One region of the Alkalibacillus flavidus genome, then DNA from elsewhere that is predicted to be linked to it. Evidence: riboswitches for the same ligand, from Rfam matches in the RefSeq annotation. Region 1 holds a riboswitch; each other region holds the start of a gene.
The links. A riboswitch is a leader RNA that binds a small molecule or an ion and turns the genes downstream of it on or off. The one in region 1 is predicted to bind thiamine pyrophosphate.

Region 1 (5,673 bases):
AGACTAGGGTCATTTACACAAAATTATTGACACTCCCTAACGAATAGTAGGTGAACAAAATTTTATTGAGCAAATGAGTAATTTGATTCAAGGATTTATAGCGTTTATAAATAACTATAAAAAAAGGTGGGATTTTGAAATGAAATGGGAGAGTAAAGATTCAAACGACAAGTGGTTGTTTTAGGTATGTTCTCAGATCGTCTTCACATTAATCAATTAGGTAAAGATTTGGCCATTTATTCGATTGAATTATTAATTAAATTTTGCAACTCCAATTCACATCAACTGCATTACTGGAGGGTCGTTGGCGCTGAAAATGAAGAGTGGGAGGATTTTCTTGAACTTTTTGAGCAGGAAGACCCTTATCCCTTTGAATATGAATTAACGGAAGAACCTAACGGAGGTCAAGACCATATTATAGCGTGCTCTAGCTTTACAACTGAACATGATTTAATCACAAGTGTTCAAGGATATGGATTTGATAAAGAAAGTAAGAAGGTTTTATCTACGAATCTATTTAATATTATTAGATAGATTTTTAGAAATTTCAGATTCCAGCATTGCAATGACGAGCAAGCTGAGTGTAATATAGAAAATATTTCTCTTACAAAAGATGCATAACTTTCTGAACTTTGTTACACTATTATTATCCAAGTGAATAATGAAGTTCAACTACTAGGGGTGCCTGTTAAACGGGCTGAGAGGAAAGCTTTACTTTCCGACTCTTGGGACCTGATCTGGGTGATGCCAGCGTGGGGAAGTAGTCAACATAAAATTGACAAACCGGGTCCCATTTATTAAGGGATCCGGTTTTTTGTTTTCATTTTCCCATTATTCATGAGAAGAGGAGGGGGAATAGATGATGACCATGGTTGATTTGTTAGCTTTGAGAAGACTTAGAATATAGTTGCTTGTTTGGTAAGGGTGAATCTTACTTTTTTAAAGCATGCTATAAACTGAATTATTACCATTTCACTTGGATGTTAAAGATAATGGTAATTGAAGTGACCAACCGTTGTCATAAATGTATAAAACGTTGCTAGGGGCGCGAATATCATCGCTGAGATAAGGCAAAGCCTTAGTCCCTTTGAACCTGATTCGGGTCATACCGACGAAGGGAAGCACTCAAAATTTCGAGTGGTTTCCTGTATACAAAACAAGGAGGCTATTTTTTATGACTTTTACAGAAGAATTGAGAAGAGAAAACGATGATATATTTCAGGCGATTTTTGATCATCCGTTTGTTCGTGGACTTGGAGAAGGCGAGTTACCAGACGAAGCAGTTGCTCATTATGTGAAGGCGGACTATGAATATTTGAATACGTTCATGCAGCTATATGGAACGGCGGTATCTCAATCGAAAAAACGCGAGGATATTGCTTTTTTCCAGGCACAAATCGCTTTTGTACTTGGAGATGAGATCCATCCACACCATAACTTGTGTAACTATATTGGTGTGCCATACGAAGAACTTCAAGGCTTCCCGCTACCGCCTACGGCTGACCATTACCGTACACATATGAAAAGTGTCGCGACGGAAGGGCTTCTCGGTAAAACAATCGCAGCCATGCTACCATGTCCGTGGACGTATCAGGAAATCGGCCAGGAACTGAAGAAAGAATTCTCTCCGGAGCCTGATCATCCTTTTTATGAATGGATTGAATTTTATGCTGATGATTCGATTACTTACACGACTGACTACTTGTTGAAGCGTCTAAATGAAGAAGCTGAAGCAGCCTCTTCTGAGGATCGCAAGCTTATGAAAGATGCTTTTAGAAAGAGTTGTCAGCTGGAATATGCTTTCTGGGAGATGTCTTATACGATCGAAGGTTGGCCGGTTGGAGAGGGGGTGCTGAAATGAAGCCTTTTACAGCCCTTACGATTGCTGGTTCTGATTCTGGAGGAGGAGCTGGTATACAGGCAGATCTCAAAACATTTGAAGAATGGGAAGTGTATGGCATGTCTGTGCTCACCTCGCTAACAGCCCAGAATACGACAGGCGTTCAAGGTGTTCATCATGTTCCAGCGTTCTTTATTGAAACACAACTTACGGCCATTGAAGAAGATTTGCCTGTCGATGTCATCAAAACTGGAATGATAGCGACGTTAGAGACGGCAAAAATGATAGGGACATGGATCGCACGTCAGAATATTCCTTATGTCTGTGATCCAGTTATGGTGTCTGCCAGTGGTTACCCGCTCATGGAAGAAGAGACACGGGCTGCTTTATCTGAGTACCTGTTTCCTTATGCAACGGTCATCACACCGAATATACCTGAAGCGGAAACATTACTAGAGATGGAAATAAGCACAGAACGTGACATGGAAGAAGCAGCCCAGCGTTTGGTAAAAGAATTTGGAGCAGGTGGAGCACTTGTTAAAGGAGGTCATCTAGATGGAGAAGCGGTGGACGTATTATATGACGGAGAAGAAGTTAGAATGTATCGAGAGGATAAGATTCTGACAGAGAATACGCATGGTACTGGTTGCACGTATGCTTCGGCGATTGCGGCCAATCTGGCGATGAAACGAACACTTTCGGGTGCTGTCGAACAGGCAAAGCCCTTCATCACTGAAGCCATCCGTTATTCTTTTGATATTGGATCTGGGAAAGGTCCTACCAATCATTGGGCTTACAGAAAGGAGAGAGAACAATGAATCTTGAACAATTGAGGGAAGAACGCCCACTCGTTCATCACATCACGAATGAGGTAGTCATGAACTTTACTGCGAATGGTCTGCTCGCATTCGGTGGCAGTCCTGTTATGTCTAAGGAAAAAGAAGAGATTGAAGAAATGGCCGGTATCGCGAATGCCATCGTATTGAATATTGGTACCGTCAGGAAAGAGGATTTAGAAACTATGATTAAAGCAGGAAGAACTGCAAATAAAGCAGGGGTTCCTGTGCTTCTAGATCCTGTTGGTGCGGGTGCAACGACTTTCAGGAAACAGGCGGTTCAAAGGATTGTGAATGAAGTCGATATCTCTGTCGTGAAGGGGAATGCTGGAGAGATAGGTGCGCTTGCCGATATTCCTTTGAAGGTAAAAGGCGTGGATTCCGAAGAAGGTGGGGATGCAGAAGTCATTGCTTTAGAAGCGGCGAAGACTTTACAGACGAGGGTTGTAGTGACTGGAGAGACAGATGTCATTAGTGATGGAAAAGACTTCTTCACGTCTTCGCACGGAACACCACTCCTCGGTTACATTACAGGTGCAGGGTGTCTGCTCGGATCTCTGATAGCCGCCTGCATTTCTATTGAGGAAGAGAAAATAGAAGCAGTACAGTTCGCTATTAATTTCTACAATAAAGCTGCCGAACGTGCTGAGAAGAAAGCGGGAGGCCCTGGGACATTTATTCCTCACCTGCTAGATGAATTGGGGGAGACCGATGACTGACTTTCTGCACACGTATTTCATCATGGGCAGTCAGGATTGCAGGGAGGATCCGGAAATGGTGTTACAACAGGCGATTAATGGTGGCATTACAACCTTTCAATTCCGAGAAAAGGGTAAAAATGCGCTGAGTGGGCAGGCAAAGATAGAGCTTGGTCACCGTTTGCGAAGGATTTGTAAAGACTACGGCATCCCTTTCTTTGTAAATGATGATATTGAAATTGTTCGTGAATTGGAAGCAGACGGCGTTCATATTGGTCAGGACGACAGTGATATTAGGGAAATTCGGGAAATGTTTCCTGAGCTCCTAATAGGGCTATCCATTTCTACAACTGAAGAGCTTCATGTCAGTCGTTGGGATTTGGCTGACTACCTTGGTGTCGGTCCTGTGTTCAAAACTTCTTCAAAGGATGATGCGAAAGAAGTAATTGGCATCGAAGGTCTTCGTTTTATCCAAGAACAGGTGCCATTGCCTGTCGTCGCAATAGGGGGTATTGATGAATCGAATGCTCAGCAGGTGAGACAGACAGGTGCAGGGGTAAGTGTGATTTCAGCTATTTCAAGGAGTGAACAGCCGAATGAAACCGTTAAACGTTTGAAGAAATAGAGATGATATAGAGAATGTTCGTTGGTGAAATTTTAACATGGCATTCAATTTGATTTTGATGCGGTTGATTAACTGAACTCATCCAAAATCAACGATATTGATATTAATAGAGAAAATTTCTTAGACTCAATGTTATTTGCCCCTATTTGTAATATCGAAAGAGGAGACGAAATGGTACTTGTAGAAGAGGAAAGCAGTACGTCTACGAAATGATTGACCGTGAAGTTGTTAAGCCTAACGTATGTGAAAACGTTGAAGGGAAATAATACTAATCCTTGTCAGTTAAAATAGACTGGTGCAAGCTCGAGTTAATATCGGCTTCCCACCAGTCTATTTACTGTAATAATACTGGGTTAATTTTTGGAGTTTAGTGCAGTAAACATATGCTTCATCTTCATTACATTTTCAAAATTGGTTTAATGGTGCTTCTATTTGAGGAATCGGCAAATGCCTGGTTAATCTCCTCAGCAACCAAGTTCCCTTATGACAATGCCGTTGCTGAAACAACCTTCAAGGTAATCAAAATAGAGTTTGTATAAGGTACCGATTTTATTGAACGATAAGACAGTTGACCTTGAATTTTTTGATTTTGTGCACCGGTTCAATTATATCCTATCCATCAATCACTTAATTACTTATCACCTGTCACGTTCAAGTTGAAAGACCTTAACGTTTTTGTCTAGTTTAGTGTTAGCACACTAAACTATGTTAATGTATGAGAAAAGTTATTCAATCTACTTTCTGCTTGGTTAGTTTTTCTCTAAAAGTAGGTGCTCAACTTATAATGGACTTTTAGGAGAAATAGATAATTTATTGAGGGAGGAGAAATGGATATGAATACCAAAATTTATATATTTTTATTAGTTATTCTTGGAGTGAATATTTTGAGATATGGCACTTACATATTAGAAGGGGGTATCAGGATTTATGATACTTTTTTATTTTTAGTTAATCTTATAGCATTTATAACTGTTATTGTTTATACAACCCGGATTGTAAAATTAAGCGAGACACTATAAAAGGACATGTCATGATATACTCAACCCATAACCTACCAAAGTTAAGGAGAGTGTATCTGACATGTCCTACACCCATCTTACCAAAACCGAATTGGTATTCATAGAAGAATATCATGCATTTGGTCTATCAGGACGTAAAATTGCTAAGAAGTTAAAACGTGGTCATGAGAGCGTTTATCGCATCATCAGGAAACTGGCTGAAGGAATGACCGCAAAAGAGATTCATCTTCAATATCAAACGAACAAAGCCAACTGGGGTCGTCCCAAGATTGAACTACCTGATTCTGAAACAGATTACATCCAAGAAAAGGTTCGTTCTGGCTGGACGCCAGATGTCATTAAAGGCCGAAATGAAAAGCCTATTTCCTGCCGTATGCGTACCTTATATCGTCTGTTTCAATCAGGTGTATTTAACCAAGAAGACCTCCCTATGCAAGGCAAACGAAAACCCAACGGTCACCAAGAAAAGCGAGGGAAACAAAGCTTTAGACGCCGTATTGAAGATCGAGACCATGACTACCCCAACTACCATCAAGAATTCGGCCAATTAGAAGGTGACACCATCGTTGGCTACCAACACAAGAGTGCTGTTTTGACCTTGGTTGAGCGTTTAACCAAATGCATGATTGCGATTAAACCAGCAGGAAGAAAAGCA
Region 2 (5,673 bases), on a different contig from region 1:
TGACGTACTCACTCACCAAACTTTTATGCGATAACATAACGCCTTTCGGTCGCGATTCTGTCCCACTCGTGTATAACACATGCGCTAAGTCTTCATCTGCTAAATCTTCATCCACGAGCGTCGTCGGCTGATCCGAACGCACCGCTTGAAGGGATTGCCAATCCGCCAGATCACTTGAAACCGCTTCGCCATCAGCTAAATCCATGACAAACTTAAAATGGATTGAATCTCGTTTCACCGCTTCTTCCAATACAGGCGCAAAATCGGTTGACGCCACCAGCCCCGTTGCTTGCGAATGTTCTAAAATATACGCCACATCATCGTGTGACAACATATAGTTGATTGGAATCATCACAGCTCCAAGTCGTGCGAGCGCAAATTTTAACACGACGAAATCGAGACTGTTTTTCGACATCACCGTAATCATATCGCCTTTCACCATGCCTTGCTCGCGAAACGCATGCGCTGTTTGATTCACTAAATCGTCCAACTCAGCATACGTAACACGCCGTCCTTCATACGCTAGCGCAAACTTGTCCGGCATCCGCTCGCGCGTCCGTAACAATAAGTCACCTAATGTGTTTCGTCTCGTACGTTCCAACATTTGATTCAAATCGTTCGACATCACGTGAAACACTCCCCCAAATTTGTTCTGATGACTTACAAATCTGAAAATTCTAATTATTATTATAAAATAGTATATGGCCCAATTCAAGTGAAGATGCTTTTTCGGAAAATCGCCGAAAAATCCCGAGATTTCGCCGTATATTTTCGTAAAATCGCCGTATAATCTGAAAAAATCGCCGTATCCCTCCTGAAAATCGCCGTATCAATCGGTCGTGCGGATCACGTGATAAACAAATACGAAGTAATCGTTGCAATTGTTACAAGATTGTGGCACACTGAAATGGAATAAAAATCAAAATAGACATAAGTTGTAGGGGGACCAGTGTTGCTGGTTGAGATTGTATCCGTAAGATACTGACTCTTAGAACCTGAACTGGCTAAGACCAGCGTAGGGAACACATCGACTCGACGTAATTAATCAACGTTTGTGTGCCCTAGGCGAACTATTCCTAGGGCTTTTTTAATACCTCCAACTTATGGCTAAACACAATTTGGGGAGGTTTTTCTAAGATGAAAAAATGGATTTTGATCATGGTAGTAAGTTTGTTACTCGTCGCATGCGGCGGGGAAAGTGAAGACAACACAGAAAACAGTGACAACGAAAGCGTGAAAGTCGTCCTCGATTGGACGCCTAACACAAATCATACTGGCCTATATGTCGCACAAGCGGAAGGGTATTTTGAAGAACACGGTTTAAATGTTGAGATAATGCTTCCAGGTGAATCGTCAGCCGATCAGCTCATCGCATCAGGCCAGGCCGATTTTGGGGTCAGTTTTCAAGAAAGCATTACGGAAGCACGCGCCCAAGACGTGCCGGTCGTTTCCATCGCAGCGGTCATTCAGCACAATACATCAGGTTTCGCTTCTTTAGAAGAAAAAGGCATAACATCTCCTGAAGATTTTGAAGGTAAAACGTACGGCGGATGGGGTGCCCCACTCGAAAAAGCGGTCATTTCATCTGTGATGCAACAGGAAAATGCCGACGTTGAAAAAGTCGATATCGTCAATATGGGAGACACAGACTTTTTTACAGCCGTTGAGCGCCAAGACATCGATTTCGGCTGGATTTATTACGGTTGGGATGGCATTGAAGCTGAACTTCGTGGCACTGATCTGAACATGATTTATTTAACTGAATATAGTGACAAACTAGATTACTACACACCAGTACTCGCGACAAACGAAACGATGATTGATGAACAACCTGAAGTCGTCGAAAGCTTCGTCGCAGCAGCGTCAGAAGGCTATCAATTTGCGATCGACAACCCTGAACAAGCAGCGGATATATTAATCGAAGCCGAACCTGATTTAGACGAAGAACTCGTGCGCGAAAGCCAAAAATGGTTATCGCCGCGCTATCAAGATGACGCACCACAATGGGGTCATCAAAAACTGGACGTCTGGGAAAATTACGCCGAATGGATGAACGAACACGACCTTCTTGAAGGCGAATTTGACGCAGAATCAGCCTTTACGAACGACTTTTTACCCAAGGAGGAGTAACACATGGCTAATACATTATTAAGCATTCAAGTCATCCCGAAAACACCCGGGCCAAACGACGACGTCATTCCATACGTCGATGAAGCGATTCACGTCATCGCTTCATCGGGCGTCAAATACGAAGTCGGGCCGCTTGAGACGACGATGGAAGGCGAACTGTCTGAATTACTTGCCATTGTCGAACAAATTAACCGAAAAATGATCGACATCGGCTGTCCGAACGTGATCGCCCAGGTGAAAATTGCGCATTATCCAGAAGGGGCGTCAATGGATGCGTTAACGGAGAAGCATCGCGATGCGTAACCTAATCATACAAGGGTGGCGGCCGGCGCTCGTTTTAATTGTTTTATTCGCCGGTTGGGAATTAAGTACGGTCGTGTTTAACATCGAAAAGTGGTTTTTACCCCCACCGAGCGATATTATCACAGTCGGCGTCACCGAATGGACCGATTATAACCAGCACGTATTCGCGACGTTAAAACTGATCGTGATCGGTTTCGTGATCGGAAGTGCAAGCGGTGTCGGCATTGCAATCGCACTTCATTTAGTGCCGTTTTTACGCCAATCGATGTATCCGCTTATTATTTTATCGCAAAACATTCCAATCATCGTCTTGGCTCCACTTCTCGTCGGCTGGTTCGGTTTCGGCATGTTCCCTAAATTAATCGTGATCACACTTGTGTGCTTTTTCCCGATTGCGATTTCATTATTAAGTGGCTTCCAGCAAGCTGACCGCGATCTAAGCCATTACATGCAAATGGCTGGCGCGACCAAACGGCAAATCTTTCGTAAATTAGAGTGGCCAAATGCGTTGCCGTCTTTATTTTCTGGTTTGAAAATTTCGGCCACATACAGCGTGATGGGGGCTGTCATCTCTGAATGGTTAGGCGCCAACAACGGACTCGGTGTCTATATGACGCTTGCTTCGTCCTCATTCCGACCCGACCGTATCTTCGTCGCGATTTTCATCATCGTCGCGATTAGTTTATTATTCTTTTTACTCATCGTCTGGCTCGAAAAGCGCGTCATCCACTGGCAAACAGCAGAAAAGAGGGATTCCCATGACACACCTTGATGTAAAACACATTCAGCAATCATTCGGCGATCAACACGTTTTAGACGATATCCAATTTTCAGTGGATGAAGGCGAATTCGTCTCGATTTTAGGTCCATCAGGTAGCGGTAAGAGTACGTTGTTTCGCTTGATCGGTGGAATTGAAACGCCAACATCAGGCGATATTCACTTAAACGGTCGTAGTATTACGGGGAAACCTGGCTCGGTTAGCTACACCCCACAATCGCCATCGCTCTTTCCGTGGCGTACTGTGCTCGAGAATGTCTTACTCGGACAAGAAATCCAAGGGGAAAAAGATTATGACAAAGCCTTAGATATGATTGAGCGTGCCGGATTAGCATCGTACGAACATGCCTATCCGCATGAATTGTCAGGTGGGATGAAACAACGCGCGTCATTTATTCGAAGCATTTTAAGTCCTCAATCGCTCATCCTACTCGACGAACCGTTTTCAGCACTCGACGAATTCACCCGCATCGACATGCAACAATGGTTGTTATCAATGTGGGAAAACCATAAACGCACGATCGTGTTCGTCACGCACAATATCGAAGAAGCGATGTTTTTATCCGACCGCGTGATCATCTTGTCGCACCGCCCAGCGACGATCCAAAGCACGTTCGATATCCCGTTCTCAAGGCCAAGGCATGAAGATTTATTATTGTCACAAGACTTCTTAACATTAAAAAAAGATATCTATCACGACATGAGGCAGTCGCATACGTAATGCGGGTGCTTTTTAATTAGGATGAGGCGAGGTTCTCCGTATTGAAGCAAGATTTCGCCGAATAATTCCGCTATTTCGCCGTATCATTCAAAAATTCCGCCGTATCATCACAAAAAATCGCCGTATCACCGCCATATTTCGCCGTATCCGCCTCATCAAAACGAAAAAATCCGCACCTAAGTGCGGATTTTCCCTCTTCTCTTGATTCTATTGATTTTCAATCACCATCGCGATGCCTTGTCCACCACCGATACATAAACTAACAACGGCATATTGGCCGCCGCGTCGCTTTAATTCATACGCCGCAGTTAGCAACACGCGCGTTCCACTCACGCCAACGGGATGACCTAATGCAATCGCACCTCCGTTCACATTCGTTTTCGCACGGTCTAAACCTAACGCTTCTTCAACGGCTAAATACTGTGCGGCAAACGCTTCGTTCACTTCGACGAGATCCATATCATCCAGCGTTAACCCCGCTTTTTCAAGGGCGCCATTAATCGCTGGCACAGGGCCAATCCCCATAATAGTCGGATCAACTCCCGCGACATGCCACGCCTTCACTTCCGCAATCGGCGCTAAATCATGGTCACGCACCGCATCTTCTCCAGCAACGACGACGCTCGCTGCTCCATCATTAATACCCGATGAGTTCGCTGCTGTGACCGTACCATCTTGCTTGAACACCGGTTTTAATCCAGCAAGAACATCCGCCGATGAGTCAGGTTTAATATGTTCATCTTTCGCGACTTCTATCTCACCTTTACGCGTCTGTAACGTCACGGGCGCAATCTCTTCTGCTAAATAGCCTTGCGAGACCGCATTCGCCGCGCGCTTATGCGACTCGACCGCATACGCATCTTGCGCTTCACGCGAAATATCATATTGCTCAGATAATTTTTCAGCCGTCATGCCCATGCCATTGCCTGTATACTCATCCGTGAGCGTAGCCGATAACATGTCGGTAAACGTTAAATCACCCATTTTTACGCCTTTAAACCGTTGTTTAAAATTAGATAGCGGCGACTGCGACATATTTTCGGCGCCACCAGCTAACACAACGTCTGATTCTTGTAAGGCAATTTGTTGCGCGGCCGAAACAACAGATTGTAGTCCAGAGCCACACAACCGATTCAACGTAAGCGCCGGCACCCGTTCAGGAATGCCCGATTTAAGCCCTATATGCCGTGCTAAATAGGCCGCATTCTTGCCTGTATGAATCACGTTGCCATAAATGACATGATCAACGATATCTGCTGACACATTCGCACGTTCAAGCGCCGCTTCAGCCGTTACGACACCTAAATCAACCGCATTCGTATCAACAAATGATCCACCAAATGCCGTAAACGGTGTACGCGCGCCATCGAGAATATAAATTGATTTCATTACGTGCATCACCCTTTCTTATCCGAATTGATCTGGATCTGGACCGACACGTTCATCACGGTTCAACGCCTTAATCGCCGCGAGATCGTCTTGGTCTAATTGAAAATCAAAAATATCGCTATTCTCAATAATGCGATGCTCTTTCACGGATTTTGGAATCGTGACGACATTCATATCGACATCCCAACGCAAAATGATTTGCGCCGGTTTTTTGCCGTGCTTATCAGCAATTTTTTTGATCGTCTCATCCTCTAACAATTGCCCTTGCTTAAGCGGTGACCACGCTTCAAGTTGGATATTTTCCTGCTCACAAAATGCCTTTACATCTTGTTGTTGTAAATGCGGATGATAT
Region 3 (5,673 bases), on a different contig from region 1:
CGCATTAGCGACGCGTTCAGCTTTGCGAATCGCATTGGCGAGCAGAGGAATGCTGTAACGTTTAAATTGTTGAATGCGTCCGCGAATTCCTTTGGCCCGACTAACGCCACGAATGCGGTGTGCTTGTCGTAATACGTCGAGTTCATGCTTAAATGTCGGTAAAAAACGGTACCCCGCTAAGACGCCGTATGTGATTTTGGGTGACAATTTTAATTGCTGCATCAAACTTAACATGAATTTCGTCGAATCTGTTGTCAGGATAAACAAAAGGGATAATGCGATAAAACATAATGAGCGTAACGCTAAGCTAATCGCAACTGCGACACCACCAGTTGTGACCTCGAACGTCCAAAATGAAAAGAGAACCGATCCCCCTTGAAATGTGTCACTCGTATATAATAATCTAGCCCACGAAAACGATGCGATGAACAAAACGAATGGGGCGAAAAACGTAATCCATCGCTTGAATGGAATATCAGACAGCCATAAAGTTACAACGAATACGAACAACAAATAAACGAGTGGCGTGTAAATGTCGAAAGTTAATCCTAGTAAAACCCCTGGAATTAAAATCGCAATTGCTTTAACAGTTGGATTAACGGCTGACACCATGGACGACACCCACTTTCTCTTCTTCTAGTCGAGATGGTTTTCGTAATCGTGCTTGATTTAATAAGGTGTCTTGTTGCCAAAGGGTTTTAGGATCGTTGTAATATTGTACCTTTTGATCATGAAGCACATAAACAGATTCGCAATATTGATCGACTAAGTCCATGTCATGCGTGACGAAAACAATCGTCGTTCCTTGCTTTTGAATATTGGTCATCAGATGCATTAATTCTGCAGTTGTTTGAGCATCTTGGCCAAATGTTGGTTCATCAAATAACAATAAATCAGGTGTTTCGTCTAACATAGTCGCGACACTGAGGCGGCGTTTTTGACCTCCGCTTAACGCAAACGGGTTTTGCCACTTTTCTTGAAGTAATTGAAAGTCACTTAATAATTGAGTTGTTCGTCTGTTGATTGTGTCGTAGTCGTAACCGTTCAACGTCATACTGAAAGCCACTTCATCATACGTTGTGTCTGTCAGAAACTGATGTTCAGGGTTTTGAAATACAAAGCCCATATGTTGACGTAACGCTGCTTCTTTCCAATCGTTGAGCGATTTTTCTAAAAAGGTAATTGCCCCGTCATTTGGTTGTAAAAGCCGAGCTATTAATTGTAATAATGTTGATTTACCTGCGCCGTTCTCACCGACAATTGCTATCATTTCACCTTGATGAAAGGTCATATTGATATGCTGTAATATAGGTGAATGGTTTCTTGAAAATGAAACATTCTTCATCGCGAGACACGGCTTACGGTGCACTGCGTCTATAGTCGGCTTGCGTGGGTGGTTATGACGCCTGTATTGTTCAGGGATGAAGATGCCATGTTCCATTAACACGGTCTGTTTTGTTTGAAAGATTGTATCGACAGGACCATCTTCTATCAGTTGACCGTCTTGGTTTAAAACGAGGGCTCGATCGATCAGTTTAAGCCAGTCGTCTGCCTGATGCTCGATGATTAGAATCGTTAGCGCCATAGTCATGCGCAATTGTTCAATTAATTGAATAAATTCTAACCGACTCATCGGGTCTAAATTGGCCGTCGGTTCATCGAGAATGAGAACGTCTGGTTCAAGCAATAACACCGACGCGAGTGCGATTTTTTGTTTTTGACCGCCCGAAAGTGTATGGATTGCTTGTTGTTTATAGTCAATCATTCCGATATGGTTCAGTATCTGGTTGATCCGGTGCTCGATTTCGTCCCGTGGTACTTGGCAATTTTCCAGGGTGAATGCGAGTTCATCCTCAACCGTGATCATACAAAACTGACTCTCAGGGTCTTGAAATACGATGCCGATTTGTTGGTTAAGTGCTCCTTTAGCGAAGTCTTTAATCAAGTGACCTCGGTAAAAGATCTCCCCTGATGCGACACCTTCAACCGCATCAGGGTATAAACCATTTAAACAAAGGGACAAACTCGATTTACCAGAACCACTTGGCCCAATCAACAACGTCGCCTCATTGTCATACAATGAGAACGTTAAGTCATCCAATGTTGGTTGATCTAATGTCTCATAACTAAATGAATAATGTTCGGCAGTTAGGACCGGTTTATGAGACATGATGGTGCTCACCTTTTTGTCGATGTTCTTTTCCAAGCGCGTACCCTCTTAGTACACCTGTTTTAGCTAATTGATCACTTAGCCATTTACCGAGAAGCCCTGTGATTAGAATGCTACTGATGATTCTTGTGACTAACATAATAGCAACTAACCAGTATTCGTAGGCATAAAATCCGGCAGAGTAAAAATGCCACGCAAAACTAAAGATGGCTGTCATAACACCAGCTAACACTAAGATGCGAGTACGATAATCTTGCCATTTTGTAAGGGCAAAAGCCGTTTCTGCACCTAAGCCTTGGACAGCAGCGCTCATGATTAATTGAGGGCCAGCCGGACTGCCGATCAAGACTTCAACAGTACCAGCGATTAACTCCGACGTGAATGCAGCACCAGGCTTACGGATAATATAGGCTGCGATGATTGACACGATAAACCAAATGCCATAAATAAACTCATATCCTAATGGCCCGATCCCAAAAGGTGTTAACAACCCGACGAGTCCCTGACCTAAACCGAACGCTAATAAATAAATAACCGCAAATGCCACACCCAAAATGGACATTAAGACAATTTCTTTTAACTTCCATTGTTTTGTCATGGTTATCCTCCTATCGATTAGACGGGCTATTCGCCGAAATCGTAAAGGTCATTGTCGTATGCGATACCTCTTGCTGCACAGCTTCGAAAGCTTCTTCCATAGCATCAAAGATCGATGCAACATCGCCGTCTAAACGCGTCATATAATGGGACGGACTGACATCAACGCCGCGCGCTTTTGATAAGTCGATTTGTTCGTAAATTTTGTCCATATAATCGTCGCGACCAAGAGGGTGAATGGCAAATTTACACCCAGCTTGTTGTTCGTTGGCACTTAAGTTAGGCGCGTTGACCGGCTCGTCACTTTCTGCCATATACACGTCCGCTTCGTTATCACCTGGGCAACCGACTGAAAAGGTACCACTCATCGCGACGTGTTCACCTGTTTTAGCAGCGTGTAAGAAGATCGCTTTCGTGATATCAAAAATATGCACGATTTTACCTCTCATACACGTTGTGACATCATCTGTTTCCTTCCACACACTCGAATGGTCGACCTCATCTAATGCAGACAAAATAATGTCCACAAAGTTGTCGCTCATCGGAAAGAGTGTAAACTGAACACCTGCGATGCGACTAGTTCCACACTGTTGATTCGTCATGACGAATCGCCTCCTTAAAATGTAGTGTCATAACAAAAAAACTGCATCCCGTGGGAATGCAGTTCAGCCTTAGTGTGGTCGTGCTTACAGTTGTTCAAGCCTCACTGCACTTCCCCACGCTAGTATTATCTAGTTCGGGTCTTGAGGGTCAGGACATTCCTTCTCAGCCACACGACGTAGCTCCCCTAGTGCATGTTCATCACGTATGCAGTTTTGTTATACTTACATCATAATAAAAGGATTAGGATTTGTAAACGGTGAAAGGTGACGGAATTTGTCGAGAGTTTATGAAAAAAGGTGGCATCACAGTCATGGAAGATGAAAAAGAGATAATTAGACGAACGGAACAGATGGTGAAAGAAAAACTTGAATCAGAAGGATCGGGTCATGACTGGTGGCATATTGTACGCGTTGTTCACAATGCTCAACACATCTCGAAAACGGAAACAGTTGATGCGTGGGTTGTGACGATGGGAGCCCTTCTACATGATGTCATAGATGATAAAGTTGTGGTTGACCCTGATCTTGAACGGGCGAATCTTGAATCGTGGCTCGAGAATCAAGGTGTGTCGCAATATCACATAGATCAGATTCTCGCTATTATCGATACCATTTCGTTTAAACACGGTTTTGAGGCCTTACCGAGTCTTGAAGCGGAGGTCGTTCAAGATGCTGACCGGCTCGATGCGATTGGGGCAGTCGGGATTGCACGTTGTTTTACTTATTCAGGGTCAAAAGGAAGTCCCATTCATGATCCGAATTTATTCCCGCGCGAATCCATGACACCAGACCAATATCGTCGTGGCGACAGTTCTGCCATCAATCATTTTTATGAAAAATTATTAACATTGAAAGATAAGATGAATACGGAAGAAGGTTATCGGATCGCCTGCGAACGTCACCAATTTATGGAGCAATATTTGCAACAATTTTTTGCTGAATGGGATGGATTTGCTTAAAGGGTGTTACGTTTATGAAATTTTGTGGAATAGTAAAGGGAGACGTAATAAACTATGGAAGGTGATATGATGTTGCAGTATCAACCCTATCTTGATGAATTAACGAAAAACGCAACCGAAACGTATGCGTTAATGAACCCTCATACGAAAGAAGAAATTGTAAGAGTTCCAGAATGCAGTCAGGGGCAAATGTTAAAAGCGGTCAACCTTGCGAGTGATGCATTTGAAACAGTCCGCTCAATGCCTGCGCATGAACGATCCGATATTTTAAACCGTGCGAGCGACATTATTGCCGACCAAAAACAAATGGTAGCTGAAACGATTGCGCAAGAAGCGGGTAAACCGATCAAATATGCGTTAGGGGAAGTCGATCGTACCGTTCAGACGTTAAAGTTTGCTTCCGTTGAGGCACGTAAATTAGAAGGCGAATCGATTCCGATGGACGCAGCGCCTAATGGAGCCGGACGCGATGCGTATACCATATATGAGCCGATAGGTGTGATTGGCGCGATTACACCGTTTAATTTTCCATTAAATTTAGTCGTGCATAAAGTCGGACCAGCCATTGCATCAGGCAATACAATGATCGTTAAACCAGCTGAGAAAACGCCGTTATCAGCGATTTTGTTACGAGAAGCACTCGTTGAAGCGGGCCTTCCAAGCGACGCTTATCAAGTCATCCCTGGCGACGGCAAAAATTTAGGTGAGGTACTGCTTAACAGTGATGACGTGAAGAAAATAACATTCACAGGTAGCCCGCGTGTCGGACGTGACATTAAATCTCAAGCCGGGCTGAAAAAAGTCACCCTGGAACTCGGTAATAACTCAGCGTTGTACGTCGATAAAAGCATGCACGACCGCCTAGATGACGTCGTAAGTAAAACAGTTAATGGAGCGTTTTCCTATAACGGACAAGTCTGCATTAGTACACAGCGCGTATACGTACACGACGACATTTTCGATTCATTTCTAGACCAGTTCGTCCAAGAAACGGAGAAGCTTACATTCGGCGATCCACTCGATAACAATACAGACTTGTCCAACTTAATCGACGAACAATCACAAGAAGGATTAATGGAATGGATCAACGAAGCAAAACAACTCGGCGCTAATATCGTGACAGGCGGGCAAAAACAAGAACAAGGCATTGAACCAACTGTCTTAACCGACGTCCCAGCAGACGCTAAAATTTCAAAAGAGGAAGCATTCGGTCCCGTCGTCATCATTAATCGCGTTCAATCAAGTGATGAAGCGTTACACGCGATTAATGACAGTCAATACGGATTAAGTGCTGGCCTATTTTCGAATGACATGAAGCAAGCGATCGATATGTCACACCGAATCA

Region 2: linked by a shared signal. The riboswitch ahead of ABID56_RS07070 (ABC transporter substrate-binding protein) and the one ahead of tenA (thiaminase II) in region 1 are both predicted to bind thiamine pyrophosphate.
Region 3: linked by a shared signal. The riboswitch ahead of ABID56_RS12180 (YkoF family thiamine/hydroxymethylpyrimidine-binding protein) and the one ahead of tenA (thiaminase II) in region 1 are both predicted to bind thiamine pyrophosphate.

Annotation. Positions count from the first base shown of each region.
Region 1 is NZ_JBEPMX010000003.1:212,578-218,250, reverse strand. Features, by position in the region: gene ABID56_RS05000 (hypothetical protein) at 187-534, shown strand; TPP riboswitch at 668-776, shown strand; TPP riboswitch at 1,032-1,137, shown strand; gene tenA (thiaminase II) at 1,175-1,861, shown strand; gene thiD (bifunctional hydroxymethylpyrimidine kinase/phosphomethylpyrimidine kinase) at 1,858-2,658, shown strand; gene thiM (hydroxyethylthiazole kinase) at 2,655-3,395, shown strand; gene thiE (thiamine phosphate synthase) at 3,388-3,999, shown strand; gene ABID56_RS04975 (IS30 family transposase) at 5,080-5,673, shown strand, end outside.
Region 2 is NZ_JBEPMX010000006.1:66,717-72,389, forward strand. Features, by position in the region: gene ABID56_RS07065 (acyl-CoA synthetase) at 1-625, opposite strand, end outside; TPP riboswitch at 930-1,039, shown strand; gene ABID56_RS07070 (ABC transporter substrate-binding protein) at 1,138-2,130, shown strand; gene ABID56_RS07075 (thiamine-binding protein) at 2,134-2,433, shown strand; gene ABID56_RS07080 (ABC transporter permease) at 2,426-3,205, shown strand; gene ABID56_RS07085 (ABC transporter ATP-binding protein) at 3,192-3,932, shown strand; gene ABID56_RS07090 (acetyl-CoA C-acetyltransferase) at 4,140-5,321, opposite strand; gene ABID56_RS07095 (aldo/keto reductase) at 5,340-5,673, opposite strand, start outside.
Region 3 is NZ_JBEPMX010000016.1:16,269-21,941, forward strand. Features, by position in the region: gene ABID56_RS12165 (energy-coupling factor transporter transmembrane component T family protein) at 1-612, opposite strand, end outside; gene ABID56_RS12170 (ABC transporter ATP-binding protein) at 596-2,170, opposite strand; gene ABID56_RS12175 (ECF transporter S component) at 2,160-2,768, opposite strand; gene ABID56_RS12180 (YkoF family thiamine/hydroxymethylpyrimidine-binding protein) at 2,779-3,369, opposite strand; TPP riboswitch at 3,464-3,566, opposite strand; gene ABID56_RS12185 (HD domain-containing protein) at 3,627-4,328, shown strand; gene ABID56_RS12190 (aldehyde dehydrogenase family protein) at 4,383-5,673, shown strand, end outside.